Casimicrobium huifangae: one gene and its partner. The main gene of each other region encodes a partner of the protein of the gene in region 2 in a complex. Links are inferred from orthologs where the notes say so. Each region holds a gene or a part of one and is shown on either strand. Other genes may lie near its edges.

Region 1 (11,716 bases), 1.3 Mb from region 2 along the record:
AGGTGCCGGTGATCAAGCACCTCGACGGCAATTGCCATGTGTATGTGGACGAGCATGCCGACCTCGACAAGTCGGTGCGCATCGCGGACAACGCGAAAACCCGTCGCTACGGTGTCTGTGGCGCGATGGAGTCACTGCTGGTGCACGAGGCGCGCATTCATGACGTGCTGCCGCGCATTGCCAAGGTTTTTGCCGACAAGGGCGTGGAGATGCGCGGCTGTGAACGTACCCGCAGCGCGCTTGCCGCGTTCGATGTAAAGGCAGCCAGCGAGGAAGACTGGTCAACTGAATATCTCGCGCCAATCGTCTCGATCAAGGTCGTGGCCGATCTCGATGCGGCCATCTCGCACATCGAGCAATATGGCTCGCACCACACCGACAGCATCGTCACCGAGCATTGGAGCCACGCCCAGCGCTTCCTGCGCGAGGTGGATTCGGCGAGCGTCATGGTCAATGCCAGCACGCAATTCGCCGATGGCTTTGAATACGGCCTCGGCGCCGAGATCGGCATCTCGACCGACAAGCTGCACGCGCGCGGGCCCGTCGGGCTCGAGGGGCTCACTACGCAGAAGTATGTGGTGCTGGGTGATGGTAGTGTGAGGGCCTGAACGGCACGCCAATGTTGACCTGGAGCCTGCAGAACGTGCCAACCAGTGCTGGCACCTGCCACGGCTGCGGTGCCGCTGGCACCCTGCACGCCCACGTAAAGACGGCGCACCAGGCGGACGCTGGTACCGACTGCATTTTCGACCGCTGCAGCAATTGCGGTAGCCTCTCGCTACGTGGGCAAATGATTGCCTTCGAACATCTCTACGACACGGACGAGGCATTGTTCGTGCGCAGCTATGTGGAGAGCAGTGGTGGCCTGTGGGAGATGCTGTGGCCGGTTGCGTTGCTGGCCGATGCTCGCGATCGGTCATTTCTGGAGGTGGGCTGCGGCTTCGGTTTCACCGTCGACTGGTGGCACCGGTGCATGAATGCAGACGCCATCGGCTGCGATCCGGCGATCTACTCAGCCGTGGGGCGCAAGCTGCTCGGATCGCACATCCATAACGCCCTGCTTGCTGATGTCCCGGAAGCGCGTGGTCGCCAGTTTGACCTGATTTATGCCAGCGAGGTGATCGAACACGTCGACAATCCGGTGGCGTTTGTACATGAGCTGGCCGCGCGCCTGACGCCGCGTGGCGTGTTGGTGCTGACGACTCCGGCGGCTGAATTTGTCGCACCCGAAAACTCGGATCACACAGTGACGGCTGCTTTGGCGCCGGGCTTCCATGGCGTGCTTTTCTCGGAAAAGCAGCTCGGTGCCCTGATGCGGCAGAGCGGTTTCGCCTGCGTTGAAACCCGGCGGTACAACGAGCGTCTGGTGTGCTGGTGCAGTGCCGAACCGGTCAGGTTCCTCGGCGGCGCCGACGCGGCGCTGCCGGTTTATTTTGGTTATCTCGCCGATATCGTCAACCGGTTGCAGGTGCTGCAAAGTACCGACAAAGACATCGACTCACAGCGAATCAGTCTGCGCGCCGGAGCGGCCTATCGTCTGTACAAGGAACTGGTGCTGCGTGGGCAAGTAGCGGAAGCGCGTAAGTGGCGGCACGCAGCCCACCGTGACCTGCTGCTGGAGCATCGAACGGGATCGTCGACCGAAGCTGCTGTCGACGCGTTCCTGGCAACCGCCGACGGCTCCTTTGAGACATTCGTGGCTGGCGCCCGTCTTTACCTGCCGCAACTCTGCTTTGTCGAGGGGCAGGTTGCGGAACGCGAAGGCGATGTCGCGTCTGCGGCACGCTGGTACCGTCGCTGCGAAGCAGCCACACGCTGGATTGTTGCCGGCAGCCGGCTGGGCAACATTGAGGCATCGGCCTTCGTGTGGTCGGCGATAGCGGGACTGGTGAGAACTTTCGCCGCTGGCAAGCAACTGCAGGAACTTCAAGGCGCAGCCATGGCAATAGCATTTGCCGTGATCCGGCGCGACTCGCCATATGCATCGGTACCCGATCCGGTGACTGCGGCCAACGGCTTGCTGCAGGCGTTCGCGGCGATGCAGGAAAGTGGCGGTAATCACTTTTCGGGGTTGATCGAAGCAATGCAGCAGCAGAATGTTCCGCCGCATCCGCTGCTGTCCGCCGCTATTGCACTCGCGCGAGCTCGCCATGCGCAGGACATACTTGCTGACCAGGCACTCGCAGGTCGTATCGCGGATGACGCTCGCAAGGCGCTCGACCTGCAGGCGGAAACTCCGGCCGGACGCTGGCTTGGCGCGGACGTCACTGCCAGCCTGCGGCAGGCGCTGACACGCTATGTTCCGACACCAGCGAGCTTCTCCTCGTTGTTCGCACGTTGAGCGACCCGGTGGAGCTGGACAGTACTGCCTTCCGGGGCGCGCGCCGCGTGATGCTGCTGGCGGACGGCCTGATCGCCACGACGGAAATTGTGCGGCGAATGCTGGTACGAGCTGGATTCGAACCAGTCGTGGTGACGCCAGAGACACTCGCGTCGAATCGCCCCTTTTCCCCGCTGGTCATCTCTCGGCTGGCATTGCCCCGTTGCGGCTGGCTCCCCCAATACCTGCGTACTCATGGCGTCGGATACGCGTACTTCCTGGATGACAACTTGTTCGAGATTGATAGCAGGCAGGATCCATACAACGCCGCGTATTTCCGGCGAGCGGGCGTGCGCGACACCCTGTCAACATTTCTGTTGAATGCGCAGGTCGTGTGGGTACAGTCGCCGCCGCTGGCCACCTACTTGCGCGAACAGTTTTCGTCTACTGCGGTGAGCCAGATCAATGCGGGGGTGGACACCGACCTTTTCGAGGCAGCCAGGCAGCGCGCGACGACCGCCGACAAAGAAGGGGATGCATCCACACTGCGTGTTGGCTATCCGACAACGCCCCGCTATCACCTGGCGACACTGATTGCCGGGATTGTCCGCGCGGCCGAAGCTCGATTCGGGAATCGGGTGATATTCGAGTTCGTAGGTTGGTGGCCTGACGAGGTGGCCACGGCAGCCAATGTCCGTACCTTCCCTGCGATTGCCGGATATGACGACTTTGTCAACTTCGCTGCGTCTCGACAGTGGGATGTTGGTCTGGCACCGCTTGGGGACAGCCTGTTCGAAAACTGCAAGACCAACCTCAAGTTTCGCGAGTATGCTGCACTGGGTGTACCCGGTATTTATAGCGATGTGGCGCTTTACAGAAGCTGCGTGGAAGACGGGATCACCGGCCTGCTTTGTGTCAACGACCCCGACGCATGGGTTGCAGCGATCTCAAGGCTGCTTGATGACCGCGATTTGATCGGATCGATCCGTCGCGAATCGGGCGTCTCCGTGTTGACGAGATACAGCAACGCCAGCGTGGCCGAAGCGGTGGCGAATCTATTGCAGCGTCTCGAGGGCGGACAATGACCACCGTATCACGCAACTCACCCTGCCCATGTGGCAGCGGCAGGCGCTACAAGGACTGTTGCGGAGTAATCGCGGCTAGCGGGACCCGCAATCCGGTGGGCCATTCAAGCCCAGCCGGTAGCGGTGAAGCGCTTCTGTTGCGTGCGCTGGAAGCGCAGAAAGCCCGTGATCTGGCAGGTGCCGAGGTGCTATACCGGGACGCCCTGAAGGTTGTGCCAAATCATGCCGACGCCCTGCATATGCTGGGTGTCATTCGCATGGAACGTGGTGATGACGCGGAGGCGGCGCGCCTGATCATGACGGCGCTCGACGAGACAAATTGGCAGATTGGCAGCATGCAGCATAACCTCGGCCTGGCGTTGTCGCGCATGTTGACCGCGCAATCGCTGGCGCATTCCCGGCGCCAACAACCCTCTCCGCGCCGTACACCATCGAATCCCGTGTCGGGTCACGCCGGCGCGACGGTCAGCGTCGTGCTGCCCGTCTACAACCACGAACGCTATGTCGGCGACGCCATCCGATCCGTGCTTGCGCAGGATATACCGCCGCTGGAACTGATCGTGATTGATGATGGATCAACGGATCAGTCGGCAAGCGCCGCTCGACAAGCCATGGAAGGCGCGACGATCAGGTGCCACTTTCTTGCGCGCGAGAATCGCGGCGCTGCGGCAACCCTCAACCAGGCAGTTCAGCTCGCTCGCGGAGACTTCATTCAACCGCTGAACAGTGACGACCTGCTAGGCCCGGGCCGACTATCTGCGATGCTTCGGTGCGTTGCCGAAACTGGCGCCGAGCTTGCATTCTCTGCGGTCGACTGCATCGATGCTGCAGGCTCGCGAATAGACGAATTCGATGACCCCCGGGTGTTCGCCCTTCGCTGCAGCCAGTCGAATATTGCTGACAGCGAGACGGTCGGACTGTCGTTCATTGCCGCCAATCCGGCAGTGTCGACGGGTAACCTGTTCTTTTCCCGGGCACTCTTTGATCGCGTTGGCGGCTTTCAGGACTTGCGCTATCACCATGACTGGGACTTCGTGCTGCGCGCTCTATGGCATACCGAGCCCGAGTACATAGGCAAAGTCCTCTATCGCTACCGTTTTCACGAGCGCAATACGATTTCGGAGCTCGGACCGGCAAAGCGGGAAGAGGTCGACACCATGATGGGAAGTTTTCTTCAGGAGGCACTGTCGCGAGCGCCTACCCATGCTCTTGCGCCTTGTGTCGCCAACTGGGGCAGTACGATCATAGAGACGATATTCAGCAACGGTCTGGCCCGGTTGATACCTCGGACTACGATGACCGACTTCTACCAGCGTATAGTCGCTGCGCAGCCCACCCATCTGGGGGCCGGGATCACTGTCGTCACTGGGTGAGACAATCCGGCGATGCAATTCTTCAAGTATCACGCCCTCGGCAACGACTATCTGGTCATCGATCCGCGCGACTGGCCGACGCAGTTCACCGTGCCGCAGATCGTGCGCATCTGTCATCGCAACTATGGCGTTGGCTCCGACGGCATTTTGTGGGGGCCGCTGCCGGCCCGCGATGGCGCTCCGTTTGCGCTGCGCATCTTCAATCCGGATGGCAGCGAAGCACAGAAAAGCGGGAATGGATTGCGCATCTTCTGCCGTTACCTGTTTGATCGTGGATTGGTGAAACCGGAGCCGTTTCGCGTTCATACGCCCGGCGGCATTGTTGAAGCGACCGTTCATGATCAAGGCCGTAGCGTGACCGTGCAGATGGGCAGGGTCAGTTTTGATTCGACGAAGATACCGGTCGCGGGCGTGCCGCGCGAAGTGATCCGTGAGCAGTTGGCGGTCGATGGCGAGACGCTGCAGTTCACCAGTGCAACCGTCGGTAATCCGCATTGCGTCGTCGAACGCCCGGGCACGACCACGGCGGATGTACATCGACTTGGGCCGTTGGTCGAAAGGCATGCCAACTTTCCCGAGCGCACCAATGTGCAGTTTCTGACGGTGCGTGATCGCGCCAATATCGGCATCGAGATATGGGAACGCGGCGCCGGGTATACGCTGGCATCCGGGTCCAGCTCCAGTGCGGCTGCTGCGGTTGCGCACCGTCTTGGACTGGTCGATCCCGATGTGACCGTACACATGCCAGGCGGACGTATCACGATCAATATTGACCACAACTACGGCATCACGATGACTGGTCCGGTGACGCGTGTCGCCGACGGCACCATGGCCGCAGAAATGCTGGAGGACGCACAATGAGTGATGCAGAGATGGTGAGCGGTGATGACGTCGCAGCATGGCTGAAAGCGAATCCGGATTTCTTCATGGATCACGCCGACGTGTTTTCGGCAATGCGGGTACCGCATCCGCAGGGTGGGCACGCCATCTCGATGGTGGAGCGCCAGCTCATTTCACTGCGTGACCGCAACAGCCAGCTTGAGAAGCAATTGCTGGAGTTGATCGGCTACGGTCAGCACAATGATGGACTGATTGAAAAGCTGCACCGCCTCACACTGGCGCTGCTACGTGCGCCTGATGCTGCACTGACGCTGGCTGTCGTGCAGGAGAGCTTGCGCTCCGACTTTGCCATTCCGTTTTGCGCCGTGCGCTGGTGGGGTTCGTCGCTCGGTGAGCACGGACTTGAGGAAATGCTCGCGTGCAGCGACGAGCTGCGCAGCTACATCGGCGGTCTCGACCGTCCATATGTGGGGCCAAATGCAGCGCACGAGTCGCGTGCCTGGCTGGGTGCGGGCAGTGGCGACACCCGATCATTCGCTTATGTGCCTCTGGTTGACGGCGGAGTGACGGGGGTGTTGATGCTGGCCAGCGAGGATGGCGGACGCTTTACGCCGGACATGGCCACCGACGTCGTCACTCGGCTCGCGCAATTGACCAGCGCTGCGCTTTCCCGCTTTGCGCAGCGCGGGTTCGAGCCGCAGCTCGCCTGAACTGCCTGAGCTGACAGGCGACCACCGGCAGCACCTGGCGATGGATCATCAGGCCGCGCTTGCCTCATTCATTGCCAGCCTGCGCGCGCGCGGCTCCGAGCAAACCCTTGCCCGCTACGAACGAGCTTGCGTTGCCCTGCTCGAGCAACTGGGTGACAAACCTCTGCAGCAGGCTACTCGACACGATATGCAGCGGGCGCTGGCCCGTCTGCATGCCGGCGGCCTGGCGCCGCGCACGCTGGCGGTCACGCTTTCCGCATGGCGCACCTGGTTTCGCCACCTCGCGAAAGTTGGCGAAGCCGACCCGGCAGTATTCAGCGGCATCAAGGCGCCACGAGCGCCAAAGCGGCTGCCAAACGCGTTGACCGAGAGCGAAGCGATGCGGCTGGTTGACGCGCCAGCCTCGGCAGCGGAGCCGCATTCACCCGCGATCGCCGCGCGCGATCAGGCGATGTTTGAAGTGCTCTATGGGTGCGGCATCCGCATCGGCGAACTGGTGGGGCTGGACGTTCGCGATGCCGATCTCGATCGCGGTGAGATGCGCGTGTTTGGCAAGGGGCGAAAGGAACGCGTCGTACCGTTGGGGGCACCGGCGTGCACCGCGATCCGGAAATGGCTCGATCTCAGGTCATCGCTGGTGACCGGGGTGGGATTGCCTGCCCTGTTTGTTGGTGCCCGTGGTGAACGCATCAGTCCGCCAGTGGTGCGGCGCGCACTCAAGCTGCGCGCATTGCAGCAGGGCATTTCCAGTCACGTTTATCCCCATCGCCTGCGCCACTCGTTTGCATCGCACGTGCTGCAGAGCTCGCAGGATCTGCGCGCCGTGCAGGAATTGATGGGGCACGCCAGCATTGCGTCGACTCAGGTCTACACGCATCTGGACTTTCAGCATCTCGCCAAGGTGTACGACCAGGCGCATCCACGCGCTCGCAAGCGCAAGGCGTGATCAAGAGCGCCGAAGCGCAGGTAAAGGCCCTAACGGGCCCGAATGAACGTCACCGGATTGCAGTTCAGCGTCGCCGGATTCAGCTCGCGTCCGCTTTGCGGACGAGCACCGAAGACGACATCCAGCACATCTCCGCGCCATTGCACCCGGTAACTTCCGGCATCGGTGACGTCGTAACCGCCCTGCAACGGGGCGCGGAAGCGGTAAGTCTTGCCGGCGGGCAGCAACAGGTACTCCGACAGCGACGGCGGCATGCGTTTTGCCATTGCACCGATATATGACACGGGCTTTTCGTCACGCTCAACGGTGACGCTATCAGCCAGCCAACCTTCGAACGGCGTATTGCGGCGAAGCAGATATGCAGTTTGCCGGCCACCATTGCGCAACGTCAACGTCAGCATGGCGGCCTGCCCCGGTCGCAAGCGGGCGGGCATCGATGCGCTGCAGGAGAGAGACTCAGGCATCGACACCGTCGCCGCGCCACCGATACCGGGCAAGACACCCGATACCAGCAACGCGGCTGTCGCCAGCGCGTGACGAACAGCGCTGCGGCGGACGTGCGCACCAGTCGGCGACAATCTGCCGCAAGGGGCTGACACGACCGACCACCGCATCAGCCGCTTACTGCTGCGCCGGTGTGTTCTCGGCGAAGTACTCGTGACTGTCGGCGTTCATGATCGCCTGTGACGGATTGCTGATTGCGAGGCTCTTTGCCGCACTCTGACCGTAGGCGTAGTCCTGGGTGCCAGCCACCACCGTAAAGTGCGAGGTCTCGTGAACGAGCGTTCCCGCCTTGGAATCGGTGCCGGTAGCCGGGGCGTTCCAGAACGCGCCGCAGAGATAAATCTTGTACGGTTGCGACGGATAGACGTAGGCGTAGGTGTTGGTCTTCTTGCAGCTGCAGTCAAACACAATCGGCTGTGTGTTGTAGACACTTGAAATGTTGGTGTAGTGCGACTTCACCGTATTCCAGTTCGCCGACGAATAGGTGCCGAACCACGTGCTGTAACGCGGCGTTCCCGACGGCGTGGTGTTGGTCAGGTAGTTTTTGGCGCCATCGGAATAGACCAGCGCATTGCCGAGCGCGGTGACCAGCGACGACTTCTGGCTGGCGGTGCACTTGCCGGTGTAGCTGATGCCGCCGGCGCCTGCGGCCTTGCTGTAGTCGATATCAGTAATGATGTCGCGGAACGGATTTGCCTCGACGCCAATACTGATGCTCTCCGACGGTTGCACGTTGCTGGTTGCAGCATTCTGCGCGACCGTGCCAAAGCTCACCTCAAACGAACCGCCGGAGCTGAGATCGAATGTGCTCGACAATTCGTAGGAAGCAGTGATCGACTGCCCCGGCATCAGCACCACCAGCTCATCGGCCGTCGGGTGGGCGCGTTTGACCAGCGCGGCCGTATAGGGCACCGCGGCGCCATTGCGGGTGACTTTCAGGAAGGAGCGATCGACTTCATCGCCATCGAGCAACCATTGCGGCAGCGTGACTGCTGCAGAGCCAGTGTTGGTGAACTGCACGCTGACCGTCACATCATCGGCGGCGCGGTGATAGGCCTTGGCCGATTGCACGGAGGTTTGCACGGACGCAACGTCCCCGCCCTGCACATTGTCGAGAGAGCGATCGCGCGGTGCTGCGTGAGCGGATGCGATACCAGCGGCGAGCGCCGTCAGGGCGCACAGTTGCCAAATGCGTTTCATCAATACTGCTCCTTATGCCTTGTTCATTGGTATTTGTGATGTTTCGGCGGGCTTTTGGCCACGAAACATCGCAAAACTATGACATTTGCATTGGGGCGTCAATTGCTTGCCGCATTTCAAACGGGGCGAGGTAAACGACTGCGAATCCGCCGCATGCGTGCCACCGCCGGACGCAACCACCACCACGTAAACAGCAGGTAGCCATTCAGTGCGAACCAGAATCCCATCACCGGCAGACCAATCACCACGGGCCATCCGAGTGCGCTTACCCACTCACTCAAGGCCGGCAACCAGCCGCTGGCGCCTGCGGCAGCGTGGTTGAACACGGGCATCACCTGTTCGCCGGGTAGCACGGCGCTGCCGATCTGGAAGGCCAGCGCGTAGAGCGGCACGATGGTAAACGGGTTGGTGTAGAACGTCGTCGCCACCCCCATCACCACATTGGCCCGCAGCATCGAACACAGCACGATGGTTGCGGCCACCTGCAGCGGCCCCGGAATGAGTCCGCAGAGCAGGCCGATGGCGAGGCCACGGGCAAGCGGCCGTCGCGTAAAGGCAAATAGCTCATGACGGTCGAGCCACGGCTTCGCCCAGGCCAGTGATGGCCGGTCCAGCTCGGCCAGTATCCGCGGCTCAATCTGTCGCAACCAGCGCCTGATGCGCATGGCTCAGCCCTCCTTAGTACGGGAGGCGTTGCGGGAAGTCCACAGCGACGCCAGCATCGATGATGCAATGATCGCAGCGGTCACCGCGAGTGCAATGCCAACGGGAATCTTGTAGACATCCAGCAGCAGCATCTTGCCGCCGATGAACACCAGCACCAGCGCCAGACCGTAGGCCAGCAGGTGGAAGCGGCCGGCGAGGTCGGCCAGCAGGAAGTACAGCGCGCGCAGGCCGAGAATGGCGAAGATGTTCGCGGTGAGCACGATGAACGGGTCATCGGTAATGGCAAAGATGGCGGGGATGGAGTCCACCGCAAAGATCACGTCGGTGGTGCCGATCATCACCAGCACCACAAACAGCGGCGTGTAGTGCTTGACGCCATTGACCATGGTGGTGAGCTTCTCGCCGTCAAAGTTCGGTGCAATTTTCATGTGTCCGCGCAGCCACTTGAGCACCGGGTTCTGGTTTATGTCCGGCTCCTTGCCGGCTGCGAGCCACATTTTGGCGCCGGTGAAGACCAGGAAGGCGCCGAACAGATAGAGCACCCAGTGAAACTTGGCCAGCAGCCACGCCCCCACCAGGATCAGGATTGCGCGCAGCACGATGGCGCCAATGATGCCGATGATCAGCGCGCGCTTCTGGAACTCGGCAGGAACCGCGAAGTAAGTGAACAGCATCAGGAAGACGAAGATGTTGTCCACCGACAGGCTCTTCTCGACGAGGTAGCCAGTGATGAACTGCATCGACGTCTCGTTGGCAACGCTTCGACCCTGCGTACCGTCGAGGTACCACCACAGCAGGGCGACGAAAACGAAGGCCAGCGCGAACCAGAGCAGGCTCCAGCCGACGGCCTCGCGGGTGCTGACCCGATGCGCCCCCTGCTTTTGCATGACCAGCAGGTCAACCGCAATCGCAATCACGACAAAGACGGCAAAGCCCGTCCACATCCACCATGTACCAATGGTTTCCATATTCGTTCCAGATTGTGCGCCGCCCGGCCTGACGTAGCAGGCCGTCTTCAGCGGCAATTGAGGGATGCGTCCGTCAGGCGGCGCCGCTGATCGAGGCGACGGCTTTGGTCTGCGTCGCGCGGTTGCGACGGTGGCGCAGGATGAACGCGCCGAGAATGGCGAACGTCAGGATCGCGCCGCTCACTTCATCAAACCAGGAATGCGACGGCAGATACTCGCTCAGCAATTTTTCATCGAGGATCATCTGAGTCGCGGTCCAGATCAGCACGCCAGCGCCGACGGTGATGATCCACGGATGACGGTCAACCAGCTTGAGCACCAGCGTCGAGCCCCAGATCATGATTGGCACACTGATCAGCAGGCCAAGGACAACGAGCAGGAAGCTGCCCTGCGCCGCACCGGCAACGCCCAGCACGTTGTCGACGCCCATCAACGCATCTGCGACGACGATGGTCTTCAGCGCGCCCCAAAAATTGGTGCTCGCGGTGACGTGGTCATCACCGGCATCGTCGGGCGGACTCATCAGTTTGTATGCAACCGGCAGCAAGAGCAGGCCACCTGCCAGCATCAGGCCGGGGATTTTCAGCAGCCAGACGATGCCAAGCGTGAACGCGATGCGGATCGCGATCGCACCTGCGGTGCCCCAGAGAATCACCCGTTTCTGCAAATGCGCCGGCACGTTGCGGGCGGCGAGACCGATGACCAGCGCATTGTCGCCAGCGAGCACCAGGTCAATGACGATGATGGTCAGCAAGGCCATCAGGAAGGTGGTGGAAAAGATGTCCATGGGTAGTAGTGGTTCGCGATTGCGCTGATAACAACAGTCTTTCGGCGCAGGGCAAGGACCGCCGCCGGGGAACGCACATGGAATGGTCAGGTGACCCGTGCCTTCGCCAGCAGCCGCACATGCCGTGCAGTTCAATAGCGAAGGTCTTGCTAGACGGCCCGGACGCGGACCATCCACCACAACCGGAGGACCACCGGGGGTGATCGCTCGTACTGACGACTGTGGTGCGGGAGCTACTCCCCTTCAATTCTGCGATTTTGACACGGCAGGACTAATTCGCAAACAGAAATTTGCGGCTACTTTTTGTTGAAATCCAA
Region 2 (11,768 bases):
CCAGCGCTGACCTTGCTAGTCGCGTTCACGCACTATCCCGCCATCGCCACGCTGATTGACAGCTTCATGTCGACGCCGAAGCCCTACCGGGCGTCGGTGTTCGTTGGGATCGACAACTACGCGGCGATGGTGGACGACCCGATCTTCTGGCAGGCGCTGCGCAACAACCTGTGGTTTGCGCTGGCCACTATTCCCCTGTCCGTCGGCCTGGCACTGGCAATGGCGCTCTGGGTCAACGGCAAGATCGCCGGGCGCGGTTTCCTGCGCATGGCGTACTTCACGCCTACAGTGTTACCAATGATTGCGGTGGCGAACATCTGGCTCTTTTTCTACACGCCGAGTTATGGCCTGCTGGAGCAAATTGGCAATCTGTTCGGATTGCCTTCACAGAACTGGCTCGGCGACAAGGCCACCGCATTGGGCGCCATCACCGCGGTTGCGATCTGGAAGGAGGCTGGCTTCTTCATGATCTTCTATCTCGCGGCACTGCAGGGAATCAACCCGAGCTTGCGCGAGGCCGCCGCCATTGAGGGCGCCAGCCGCTGGTTCTTCTTCCGCCGCGTGCTGTGGCCGTTGTTGATGCCGACCACGATTTTTGTGCTGGTCAACGCCGTCATCAACGCCTTCCGCATGGTCGATCACGTGGTCGTGATGACGCGGGGCGGACCGGACAACGCCACCACGCTACTGCTCTACCACCTCTACGAAGTCGGCTTCAAATTCTGGGACCAGGGCTATGCGGCAGCGGTGACCGTGGTGCTGCTGGCCGCGCTGGCCACCGTCGCGCTGGTGCAGTTTTTCGTGCTTGACCGCAAGGCGCACTACTGACCATGGCCGATGCAATCGCTTTGAGGCAGGCCAATCCGGCTGGTCAATGGCTGGACACGTTGGCAGCGTGGGGGCTGGCGATCCTGTGGATTCTGCCGCTGGCCTACGCGGTGTGGACCGCCTTTCATCCCGCCGAATTTTCCGCGAAGTTCTCACTCACGGCGCCGCTGACGCTGGAAAACTTCGCCCGTGCGTGGGAAGCAGCGCCGTTCGCACGCTACTTTCTCAACACCACGCTGCTGGTGAGCCTGATCCTTGGCTCGCAACTGCTGCTGTGCACGCTCGCTGCCTACGCCTTTGTGCGCTACGAGTTCCGTGGCAAGAACGTGGTGTTCGCGCTGGTACTGGTGCAGCTGATGATCATGCCGGACGTGTTGCTGGTCGAGAACTACAAGACGATGAGCCGGCTTGGGCTGATCGACACGCTGTTTGGCATTGGTTTGCCCTACTTCGCCTCGGCATTCGCCATCTTCCTGCTGCGGCAAACGTTCAAGGGCATTCCGAAGGAACTGGTCGAGGCCGCCACCATGGAGGGCGCCAGCACGCTGCAGATCCTCTGGCGCGTCTATGTGCCCCTCGCGAAGCCTGTGTACGTGGCGTTTGCGCTGGTATCGGTGAGCTATCACTGGAACAACTTTCTCTGGCCGCTAGTGGTGACCAATTCGGTCAATTCACGTCCACTCACCGTGGGCCTGCAGGTATTTGCGTCGGCCGATCAGGGCATTGACTGGTCGATCATCACCGCTGCGACACTGCTAACTGCGGCGCCACTGCTGCTGGCCTTCCTGCTGTTCCAGCGACAATTCGTGCAGTCCTTCATGCGTGCCGGCATCAAATGAAAATCCTGACCTGGAATGTGCAGTGGTTCTGCGGACTGGATGGCGTCGTCGATGTTGCACGGGTTGTCGCGCATGCGCGAGCTATGGCGGATTTCGATGTGCTCTGCCTGCAGGAAGTGGCCATCAACTATCCACGTCTCGACGGCAACGCGTCGCAGGATCAGCCGCAGCAACTACGTGAATTGCTGCCCGGCTTTGAAATTTTCTTCGGCGCTGCGGTAGACGAGCTCGCCCCTGATGGCAAATCGCGGCAACGCTTCGGCAACCTCATTGCCACCCGTCTACCGGTGGCGCAGGTGCATCACTACACTCTGCCCTACCCGGCCGATGCAACGCCAGGGGGCGTACGCAGCATGCCTCGCATCTGCGTGTCGGCGACGGTGCTGACGACGATCGGGCCGGTACGTTTCATGACCACGCACCTTGAGTTCTACTCGCCGGCAATGCGCATGGCGCAGGCTCGCGAGCTGCTACGCCTGCACGCGCAGGGCTGCGCGCTGGCCGCGCATCCACCGCTGCTCGACGACACCGGTTCACCATTTCAGAGCAAGCCGCATACGGCGCATTGCATCCTGACCGGTGACTTCAACTTCGAGCCGGACAGTGACGAGTACGCGTTGCTGCAAACGCCACAGGTGGGCGCCAGCCGGCTGGTCGATGCCTGGACACTGGTGCACGCTGGCACGCCTCACGCGCCGACGTTCCGGCTGTATGACCGTCGCTATGGACCAGAACCCATTTCCTGTGATTTCCTGTTTGTCAGTGATGGGCTGGCGCCACGGGTGCGTCGCGTGGACGTCGATCTGGTGACTCGGGTGTCGGATCACCAGCCGGTATTGCTTGAAATCGCGACCTAGCGCAGTGAAGTGCCACTTCGCTGGGTGGATCCCGGCCCTATTCGCCTCGGCCCTTTCTGCTGCCGCGCTTGCGCAATCGTTTACCTCGCGCGAGCTGGTTGACGTAGAGTTTGTCGACAGCAATGGGTTGGCCATTCTGGTCAGCAACCCTGCGGCGCGTGCCCCGGGGCTCTACCATTGGGCGCACCGTGCCTCGGGGCCCACCAAAGTATGTGCACTCGCTTCGCCAGCGAGTTTCTCGTTTGATCGTCGCTTTATCATTGAACGGGTACGCGGTGAGCCATCCATCGTGAACGTTTTCGATGTCCGACGCTGCCGTCGTGTCGCCCATATCCGCGTCCCCGGCAGCATCGTGGTGGACGCCGACGCACACGGCAAACAGCTCGCCGTCGCAACCCGCGACAAAGACGGCAACCGCAAAGTGCGGCTGTTCACCTTCCGCGGCAAACAGCTCGCGGAAACGTCCGTGGGCGTCAACGTCGAGATGGGTTTCTCGCCAGACGGCAAGGCGCTGGTGAATTTCGATCTGAGCGACAAAACGGACGCCCGCAGCGGGATCTGGACGCTACCGCGACTGAAGCGTGCGCCGGCGCCGGCATGGGCAATCGAGGGTGAAACGACCTTTGTGCAAGGCACGCGTTTCGTCAAGCGCTACGCAGCAAATTCGCTGTCGGTGGTTCGCTGGCCAGACGGTCGCCGCCTGCACACGGTGGCGGCCGGCCAGAACGCGCGCCTGCGCGCGCTGTCCGGCAACGGACGCTACGGTTTGCTGCATCAGCGCCAGGAACAACTTGAGTCGCTCGACTGGATCGATTTCGCGACAGGGCGGCGCCTCACCATCGCCAGCGGGCCGCACGGCGGTATCGATCACGCCACCATTGACGCTACGGGCCGATCGTTCGCCTGGACCGAGCGCTCCGCAGGCAGCGACAACCGGGTCACCGTCCGCAAGGCCAGCATCGACGTCGAAGGGACACCTGTCATCCGTCCAGCCAATCCACTCGATGCGATCGGGGAGAAGCCCGCAAGCGCCGTGAGCCAGCCATAGCAGGTCATCGCCTGCGCATCTGTTCAGTACCGTTTATCCGTCATACACTCACGAGACTGCGGCGGGTGACGCTTTCCCACGGCGGCTTTCGTCTTATCACTGACACCGATTCCAACCATCTTTTCAGGGGAACAGTACGATGGATCTAGCAAAGTTGATCGAGCGCGCAAAGGGCATTTGCCTGTCGCCCAAAGCTGAGTGGCCGAAGATTGCCGCAGAGACGACCGACGTCAAGTCACTCTATGTCGGTTACGCCGCGATCCTCGCCCTGATTCCGGCCATCTGCGGTTTCATCGGCATGACGGTGATCGGCGTGTCGATGCCGATCGTCGGCACCATCCGCACCCCGATCGCGGCAGGCCTGGCTCAACTGATCATCGGCTACGTGCTTGGCCTTGGGGTCATCTATCTGGTGGGCATGATCGTCAATGCGCTGGCACCAACGTTCAGCGGCGAAAAAAATCTGATCCAGGCGCTGAAGCTGGTGATCTACTCATCGACACCGGTGTGGATTGCCGGCGTGCTTTCGCTGATCCCGATGCTCGGCGTCTTGACTATCATCGCCGCGCTGTACGGTCTCTATCTTCTCTACATTGGCCTGCCTGTACTGATGAAGAACCCTGAGGACAAGTCGATCGGCTACACGGCGCTGATCGTCGTCTGCTACATCGTTGCGGCGCTGATTGTTAGCGTGGTCATTGGCGCGCTTGCGGGCGGCGCCGACATGATGCGCGGCCGCTTCTAAGCTCCGTCGCACAGTGGTCCGGCAACGCGCCGGACCAGCGCAGAAAAGGCCGCAATTGCGGCCTTTTTTATTTCCGGTTACGGCAGCCGGCCTTACCCGCCGCGCGCGTGCTGCCCGGCCTACTCGCGCGACTGCGACTGCGTTAGCGGCAATTGATAGCCCTCCGGTGGCGAGTGCATTGCAGGCCCATACAAGCGCTCGCGCCGCGTGTAAGGCTTGCCCTGATGCAGAAAGCGCTCAAGCTCGTTCAGCGCCCGCCGGTAGACGTCGCGCTTGAACTCGATCACACCGTCGAGATCGACCCAGTAGTCATTCCACCGCCAGGCATCAAACTCGGGTTTGGTATCGGCGCGCAGATTCAGGTCGCTATCGCGCCCGGTCAGCCGCAGCAGATACCAGATCTGTTTTTGCCCACGATAATTGCCGCGCCACTCACGCTTGATCCACGTGGAGGGCACTTCATATCGCAACCAGTCCCGGGTTCTCCCGAGAATCCTTACATGTTCCGGCCGTAAGCCAACCTCTTCCTGGAGCTCACGGAACATGGCTTCCTCCGGGCTTTCGCCAGGGTTGATTCCGCCTTGCGGAAACTGCCAGGAATGCTCACGTATCCGCTTTCCCCAAAAAACCTGGTTTCTGTGATTGGCAATCACAATGGCGACGTTCGGCCGGAAGCCGTCTTTGTCCAACATACGTCACCCAAACACTTCTATTTGCAGTGATTGTCACACAAGGTTGCCACTCGCGCTTACTCCCGCAAAACCGTGGCGTCCTTGACGCGGAACAACTTGACCCGCACAAAACGACTCTCGCAAGATCGCAAGCAGCTTTTAGCCAGAAGTCACGCTACATTTTGGGTTTGAAGGCGGAAATTAGCAAAGTTGACTTTGTCGATTTCTGCGTGCTATCCCTTATTCTTAAAGCGTTTATTGCAAAAAGGTGATGCGCAGTGCGGCCAATGCAAACGGATCGCAACCCGTCTACGGGCGTTGCCTTTTCGTGCCGGTGAGTCCCTGCAGGCGGACACGCCGGAACACGCAGTGACGGCAGCGGTACATCGTGTTGAAATTGTGTCGCCCTCAATTTCCCAAAATCCCTGCACCACCGAGGCAGGCGCCTCTTCCCTGCTTCGCTTGACCTCCGATTGAGACATGCTGTTGTCGCGCCCCAACCGTTCCACCCCGTGCCATCCCCTTCCGACCGCCGCCAGCGGCGCCCGCCGCAACAACGCCAGCCGATGCTGGTCGGCGGTGACACTGCTCGCCACCGTGTTCGCCGCAACCACGGCGTCCGCCGCGCCGCCCACCATTGGCGACGCGACGGCCTCATCGGCTGACTTCACCGTCGCTGCCGTCAGACCGCCGGACTCATACACGCCGTTGATGGGGTCGTTTCTCATGTTCGGTGCAGACGCGCTGGACTGGACCTCCTACTCGTTCTGGAGATCGCTTGCGGGCAACGCCCCGCGCGATCAGGCGCTGCAGAGCATGTACGCTGGATACGCCACGGTGGCCGGGTTCCCGGCTTTCCTGCTCAACGAAGAGATCATCGCGAAGTTCTGGGTCAATCTCTTTGGCACGGCACCAGACAGTGCACAAAGCCTCTTCTGGACATCAAGACTCAACACCTACGATGTGACGAGCCCGACCACCAGCAAGGGACGGGTGATGGCCGATCTGATCGATTTCACAATGACAGGCACCGCTGCGGCTCTAGTGCGAGTGCGTAACCGCCTGAGTGCGGCGCAAATGATCAAGTACGAAACCGATACCGCGACCGAACAGGGCAGCACCACCGACCGCAACGTGGTGCTGAATGCCTCGCGCGCCAGGTTGCAGCCGATCACTGATGCACTCTCGACGCGGGACGCTGCCGTTGCCACCCTGCCACGGTTGCGCTGGGTGATCGAGCAAAACGGCATCGCGCCCAAAGCGACCTTCGATGCCGCAAGCGGTGAACTGGTCGTCAATGGCACCGAAATGGTGGCGCTCGCTGGTGCCAACAACGACATTGATCCGACCAAACTCACTCTCTATGGCGAAGGCACCGCCTATCCCCTCACCTCCAGTGGCGTCGAGATCACCAGCGCGACACAGTTTCGCATCACCCTCAATCAGGCGGACCGTCAGGGCTTGCTGACACGGCTCAACCGCGACGGCACTTCGTCAAAAGGTAACGTGAGTTATCTGCTGGCCGCCACGCCCGGCTGGAACACCGCGTATGGTGCCGCACAACCGCAAGCGGCACTCACCGGAACCCGGATCAGCGTGAGTAACGTGGCGCTCCTGAACGTGGACAAGAGTGACGCCACCGCTTACGACGCCGCGACTGACGGCGTGCTGCTCCTGCGTTATCTGCTCGGCCAGCGTGGCGCCGCGCTGATCGCGAGCGCACGCGGCACCGGCACCACGCTGCGCGATGCAACCGCGATTGAGACGTATCTGGCCGGGGCATTGCCCGTGTTTGACGTGGACGGCGACGGGCAGACGCTGCCGCACACCGATGGCCTGATGATCCTGCGCCGGCTGTTGAATCCGGGCGCTGCCACGACCGACGTTGCCGCGATGGCAGCCATCACCGCCGGCGCCAAACGTGGCAGCCGTAGCGATGTCGAAATCGTCAATCTCATTGATGCATTGACGCCCTAGCAGCCACTCCCTCGCAACAAACGACTTTTTCGTGAAAAGCCCATCAAATAAGGGCTCATGGGGTCAATTGACTACTTGTCGACTTTTGCACTTTTGCTCACAAAGCCCATATCCAATGGTCATTCCATAGAAAAGCTGATGGACTTTCCGCAGGCAACAAGGACAACTGCGAACCCGTCGCTAACATGCCGGTATGCCCACACACGATGACAAAATTCACCGCGATCGACGTTACCGCCCGCAGCTTAGCCAGAGTGCCCGCCCGGCCACCTTTGAAGTCGCCACCCGCGATGAACACGGCAATGCCGGCACCGCCGCCATCGCTGGCGAGCATCCGTTGACGGTTTACGTCGACAAGCGCGAGATCCTGACACTGATGACGCTCGGCGCGGCGCCGGAAGCGCTGGTCATCGGCTATCTGCGCAACCAGCGGCTGGTGGACTCGATTGAAGACCTCGTTGCGGTACAGGTGGACTGGGAAGTCAACGCCGCCTCGGTCTACACCCGCAACGGTCTCATCAATCTCGAAGAAAAGATGGCGCACCGGACCAAAACCACCGGCTGCGGCAGCGGCACGGTGTTTGGCGACCTGATGGCAGACATCGACGCGATCCACCTGCCCGCTGCCGACGAAAGCGTGCAGCTGACGCAAAGCACCCTTTACGCGCTCGCCGAGCTGGTACGCAAGCACGAAACCATCTACAAGCAGGCAGGCGCCGTGCACGGCTGTGCGCTGTTCAACACAAGGCCTGAACTGCTCTATTTCGTCGAGGATGTCGGCCGCCACAACGCCGTGGATGCCATCGCCGGCATGATGTGGCTTGACGGTGTGGACGGCAGCGACAAGATCTTCTACACCACCGGTCGATTGACCAGCGAAATGGTGATCAAGGCCGCGCAAATGGGTGTGCCCTTCCTCGTATCGCGCTCCGGGGTCACTCAGATGGGATACGAAATAGCGAAGCAGGTGGGCATGACAATGATCGGCCGTGCGGTGAACAAGCATTTCCTGCTGTTCAACGATCCCGGTCGCTTTGTTTTCGATGCCACTGCATCGAAGGACGAATGACGAATGACCAGTGACGACATTGCGCCATCGAATGCAGCGAACGAGGCGGTCAACCCGTCACTCGTCACTCGTCCTTCGTCATCGCGCTTGGCACGCGTTACCGGCCTCGTACTCGCCGGCGGCATGGGCCGCCGCATGGACTCGCGCGACAAGGGCCTGGTGCCATTTCGCGGCAAGCCCATGGTGGCGCACGTCGTCGAACGCCTGGCGCCGCAGGTCGGATCGGTGCTGATCAACGCCAATCGCAATGTCGAGCAATATGCGGCCTTCGGCCATCCAGTCATCAGCGATGAAGTTGGCGGCTTTGCCGGCCCGCTCGCCGGCCTGCATGCCGGCATGCGAGCGTGTACGACGGAGCTGATCGTCACCGCGCCGTGCGATTCACCGTTCCTGCCGCTCGACCTTGTCGCCCGCCTGCATACTGCGATGGAGAGCGAAATCGCCGACCTCGCCGTCGTCCGCACCGGCGGCTTCGCGCAGCCCGTGTTCGCACTCTACAGCGTCGCGCTGCTACCCAGCCTGACTGCCTTTCTGGAGAGCGGCGGCCGCAAGATTGACGCCTGGTACAGCGCTCACCGGGTGGCGGAGGTCGAGTTCGACGACGAGGCTGCCTTCGCCAACATCAACACCATCGACGAGCTGCAATCGCTGGAGCGCGACTGAGCAACACTGGCGCCGTGACGACGGCGCCCAGTTGCCTGTTGCCTGTCGCGCCCTGGTACGCGGCTGCCATTGCGCTATGAATGCCGTGTGGCCCGCAAGAAACTCACCTACATCCTGCGACCGACGCTGCCGCGGCGCGCGATCGTGTGGTTCCCGCAATTTGTCAACCAGAAGTCGATCGATCGCTTCCGCGGCCTGCACGACCCGCAAGCGCAGGCACTGCCGCCGCATCTGACGCTGGTATTTCCGTTTCACTCACGATTGACGCTGGACCAGATTGCGGCGCATGCGCAGAAGGTGCTGCGCGCCTGGCCTTGCTTTCCGGTGGTGATGCACGGATTCTGGTCCGCGCAAAACGAGTTCATCGGCATCGGCACCCAGGTGGGCACCGACGCGCTCGTTGAAATGCATGACCGCCTGTATCGTGGGCCGCTGGAGGAGTTCCTGCGTCCCGAGTTCGACTACACGCCGCACATCACCCTGGCGCAGGCAACGGAGACCGACCGCTATGAGGCGCTGTGCACTGCCGCTGCAGTGGTCACGCGCGAATCGTTCCGCGATGTGCTGCGCACCGTCACCATCATCCGCGACAACGGCGACAATGACTGGGTACGCGAACGCGACCTGCACCTGATGTGGTGAGGCCCCGGCGCTACACCATCACGCTGACTTGCTAACCAGCTCAAAGTGCTCCACCACCGGCGGCTGCGCGAAGAACGGTCCGACGATGGCACGCCACTCGGGGAACAGCGGCCCCTGACGAAAGTCCACGGTGTGCGCTTCCAGCGTTTCCCAGTAGATGAACAGCAGATAGCGCTCGGGCGATTCGACGCCCCGATTCACCTTGTAACCGCAAAAACCGCCAGCGCGCGCGATCACGGTCTCCACACCACGCTTGATCGCAGCATCGAATTCGGCCTGTTTGCCCGCTGCAATGCGAATGTCGGCCACTTCAAGAATCATCTTCCACCTCCGTCGGGGTCAAATACAGGAATGCCCGCCATGTTACGGAAACCTGCCACCGGTTTGTCGAGGGTGCTCCGAAACCCGTGCCCGCATTGCCTATACTCTGGCCCGCCATGAGTTCCGCCCTTGTCATGCTCAATCCCTTCGCCGGCGGTGGCCGTGCCGCGAAGCTGGAAGAAGCCATCCGTACCCGCATCCGCACCGATCATCCGGGGGCGCGATTCGTGGTCGCAGGCACCATCCCGGAAGCACACGCGCTCATTGAGGACACACCGCCCGACGCCCGCATTGTGCTGATTGGCGGCGATGGCACCATCAACCGCATGCTGCCGCCGCTGGTGCGCACCACGCGCGAACTCGGTATCGTCCCGCTCGGCAGCGGCAATGACGTCGCCCGTGCACTGAACCTGTTCACCCTCGCGTGGCCCGAGGCGCTGGCGCATGCGCTCACAGCACCGGCCACCACGATTGACGCCGGTGTCGTGACCTTCGGCGAACGCGAAGTGCCCTTCCTCGCCTGCTGCACCTGCGGTTTCGATTCGGCTGTTGCGCTGCGCGCGCTCAACGGCCCGCGCTGGCTGCGTGGGCTGCCGCGCTACCTGCTGGCAACGCTGAAGGAGCTGCTGTTCCTGCGCCACTGGAACCTCACCGTGCACTGCGAGGGCAAGCCACTGCGAGCCGGTACCGCCCTGTTCGCATCGGCATTGAACACACCGAGCTTTGGCAGCGGCATCCCGGCGGTGCCTCATGCCCGCATCGACGATGGCAAGCTCGATCTGCTGGTCGCGGGCCGCTTCAGTCGCGCCAGTGCAATGGTGATGCTGCCTCGATTGCTAATGGGAAAGCACCTGAGCGACGCCCGGCTGCACACCAACGCCTTTACTGGCATCGAAATTCACGGCAGCCCGGACGTACCCATCGCGGTCGATGGTGAATACCTGGGCGAAACGCCACATTTGATGATCGACGTCCTGCCTGCCTCGCTGCGGGTAGTCGCGAGATCGCTGCCCACCACGACCAACGGAACCGCTACAACCGCGTAGCCGGCTGCCCGCGCCCCACGCCACGCCCCTGCAGCTGTTCGCGGCATAAACTTCCTGCTTTCGCCATTCCACCGCTTCACATCATGGCCGCCACCATCCGCGAACTCTCCTGCGCCGACGACTACGATCCCAATTCGATGCCGGTCGACAAGGCAAGGGCGTTCATCAGCAAATTCCTCGCGCCAATCGGGGTGACCGAGCGGCTGCACATCCGCGCGGCATTGGGCCGCGTCGCGGCACACGACGTGATTTCGCCCATCGATGTGCCAGGCCACGACAACTCGGCGATGGACGGCTGGGCGTATCGTCATGCGGACATCGTGTCGACGAGCGCTAACGCGGCGTCCGTTCGTGGTGAGCCCGTCGAACCACAACATACGACCATGAAACGCGTCGGCACCAGCTATGCCGGCAAGCCCTACCTTGGCCCGGTCGGCAAGGGCGAATGCGTGCGCATTTTCACCGGTGCCGTGATGCCTGCCGATTGCGACACCGTGGCGATGCAGGAACGTGTCACCGTGGACGATGCCGGCGTGCACCTGCCGAACGATTTGAAGGCAGGGCAAAACCGCCGCTTTCGCGGCGAGGACCTGAAGACTGGCGCAGTCGCGCTGCCGAAAGGCACCCTGATCGGCCCGGCGGCCGTGGGCCTGCTGGCGAGCCTCGGCGTGGCGGAGGTCGACGTCTACCGCAAGCTGCGCGTGGCCTTCTTCTCCACCGGCGACGAGCTCAAGACCATCGGCACGCCGCTTGGCCCCGGCGAGATTTACGACAGCAACCGTTACACCATCTACGGTCTGCTGCAGCGCGCCGGGTGTCAGCCGATTGACCTCGGCAATTTCGTCGACGACCCCGAGGCGATCCGCAGCGCGTTTGCTGCCGCCTCGACGCAGGCCGATGTGATTATCACCAGCGGCGGCGTCAGCGTCGGCGAAGCGGACTTCATCAAGCAGATGCTCAACGAGATGGGCGAGGTGCTGTTCTGGAAGATTGCCATGAAGCCGGGTCGGCCAATGGCGGTGGGCAAGGTCGGCGATGCCTATTTCTTCGGCCTGCCGGGCA

Evidence for each region.
Region 1: the proteins of FKL89_RS07465 (region 2) and dapF are in contact, whole or in part, in a solved structure (PDB 5YGU), measured with the Escherichia coli proteins. The link is inferred for Casimicrobium huifangae from one-to-one orthologs.

Annotation. Positions count from the first base shown.
Region 1 is NZ_CP041352.1:308,768-320,483, forward strand. What follows is about bases 3,812-6,714. They hold dapF (diaminopimelate epimerase), read left to right. Parts: upstream 3,812-4,790; coding sequence 4,791-5,639; downstream 5,640-6,714. Other genes in these bases: FKL89_RS01415 (glycosyltransferase family 2 protein), read left to right, coding at 3,812-4,778; FKL89_RS01425 (DUF484 family protein), read left to right, coding at 5,636-6,328; FKL89_RS01430 (tyrosine recombinase XerC), read left to right, coding at 6,369-6,714. Also shown: FKL89_RS01400 (glutamate-5-semialdehyde dehydrogenase), read left to right, coding at 1-608; FKL89_RS01405 (class I SAM-dependent methyltransferase), read left to right, coding at 620-2,341; FKL89_RS01410 (glycosyltransferase), read left to right, coding at 2,338-3,405; more of FKL89_RS01415, read left to right, coding at 3,543-3,811; more of FKL89_RS01430, read left to right, coding at 6,715-7,274; FKL89_RS01435 (hypothetical protein), read right to left, coding at 7,304-7,873; FKL89_RS01445 (M35 family metalloendopeptidase), read right to left, coding at 7,896-8,978; FKL89_RS01450 (DUF2062 domain-containing protein), read right to left, coding at 9,095-9,643; FKL89_RS01455 (TerC family protein), read right to left, coding at 9,647-10,612; FKL89_RS01460 (TerC family protein), read right to left, coding at 10,686-11,399. UniProt on the Escherichia coli protein: Involved in the succinylase branch of the L-lysine biosynthesis and in the biosynthesis of the pentapeptide incorporated in the peptidoglycan moiety. Catalyzes the stereoinversion of LL-2,6-diaminopimelate (L,L-DAP) to meso-diaminopimelate (meso-DAP).
Region 2 is NZ_CP041352.1:1,618,459-1,630,226, reverse strand. What follows is about bases 3,224-6,178. They hold FKL89_RS07465 (RNA pyrophosphohydrolase), read right to left. Parts: upstream 5,010-6,178; coding sequence 4,437-5,009; downstream 3,224-4,436. Other genes in these bases: FKL89_RS07460 (hypothetical protein), read left to right, coding at 5,469-6,178; FKL89_RS07470 (Yip1 family protein), read left to right, coding at 3,712-4,317; FKL89_RS07475 (WD40 repeat domain-containing protein), read left to right, coding at 3,224-3,572. Also shown: FKL89_RS07490 (carbohydrate ABC transporter permease), read left to right, coding at 1-828; FKL89_RS07485 (carbohydrate ABC transporter permease), read left to right, coding at 831-1,667; FKL89_RS07480 (endonuclease/exonuclease/phosphatase family protein), read left to right, coding at 1,664-2,524; more of FKL89_RS07475, read left to right, coding at 2,529-3,223; more of FKL89_RS07460, read left to right, coding at 6,179-6,965; FKL89_RS07455 (formate dehydrogenase accessory sulfurtransferase FdhD), read left to right, coding at 7,159-8,034; molybdenum cofactor guanylyltransferase MobA, read left to right, coding at 8,038-8,697; FKL89_RS07445 (2'-5' RNA ligase family protein), read left to right, coding at 8,785-9,339; FKL89_RS07440 (antibiotic biosynthesis monooxygenase family protein), read right to left, coding at 9,358-9,660; FKL89_RS07435 (diacylglycerol/lipid kinase family protein), read left to right, coding at 9,777-10,706; molybdopterin molybdotransferase MoeA, read left to right, coding at 10,790-11,768. UniProt on the Escherichia coli protein: Master regulator of 5'-end-dependent mRNA decay.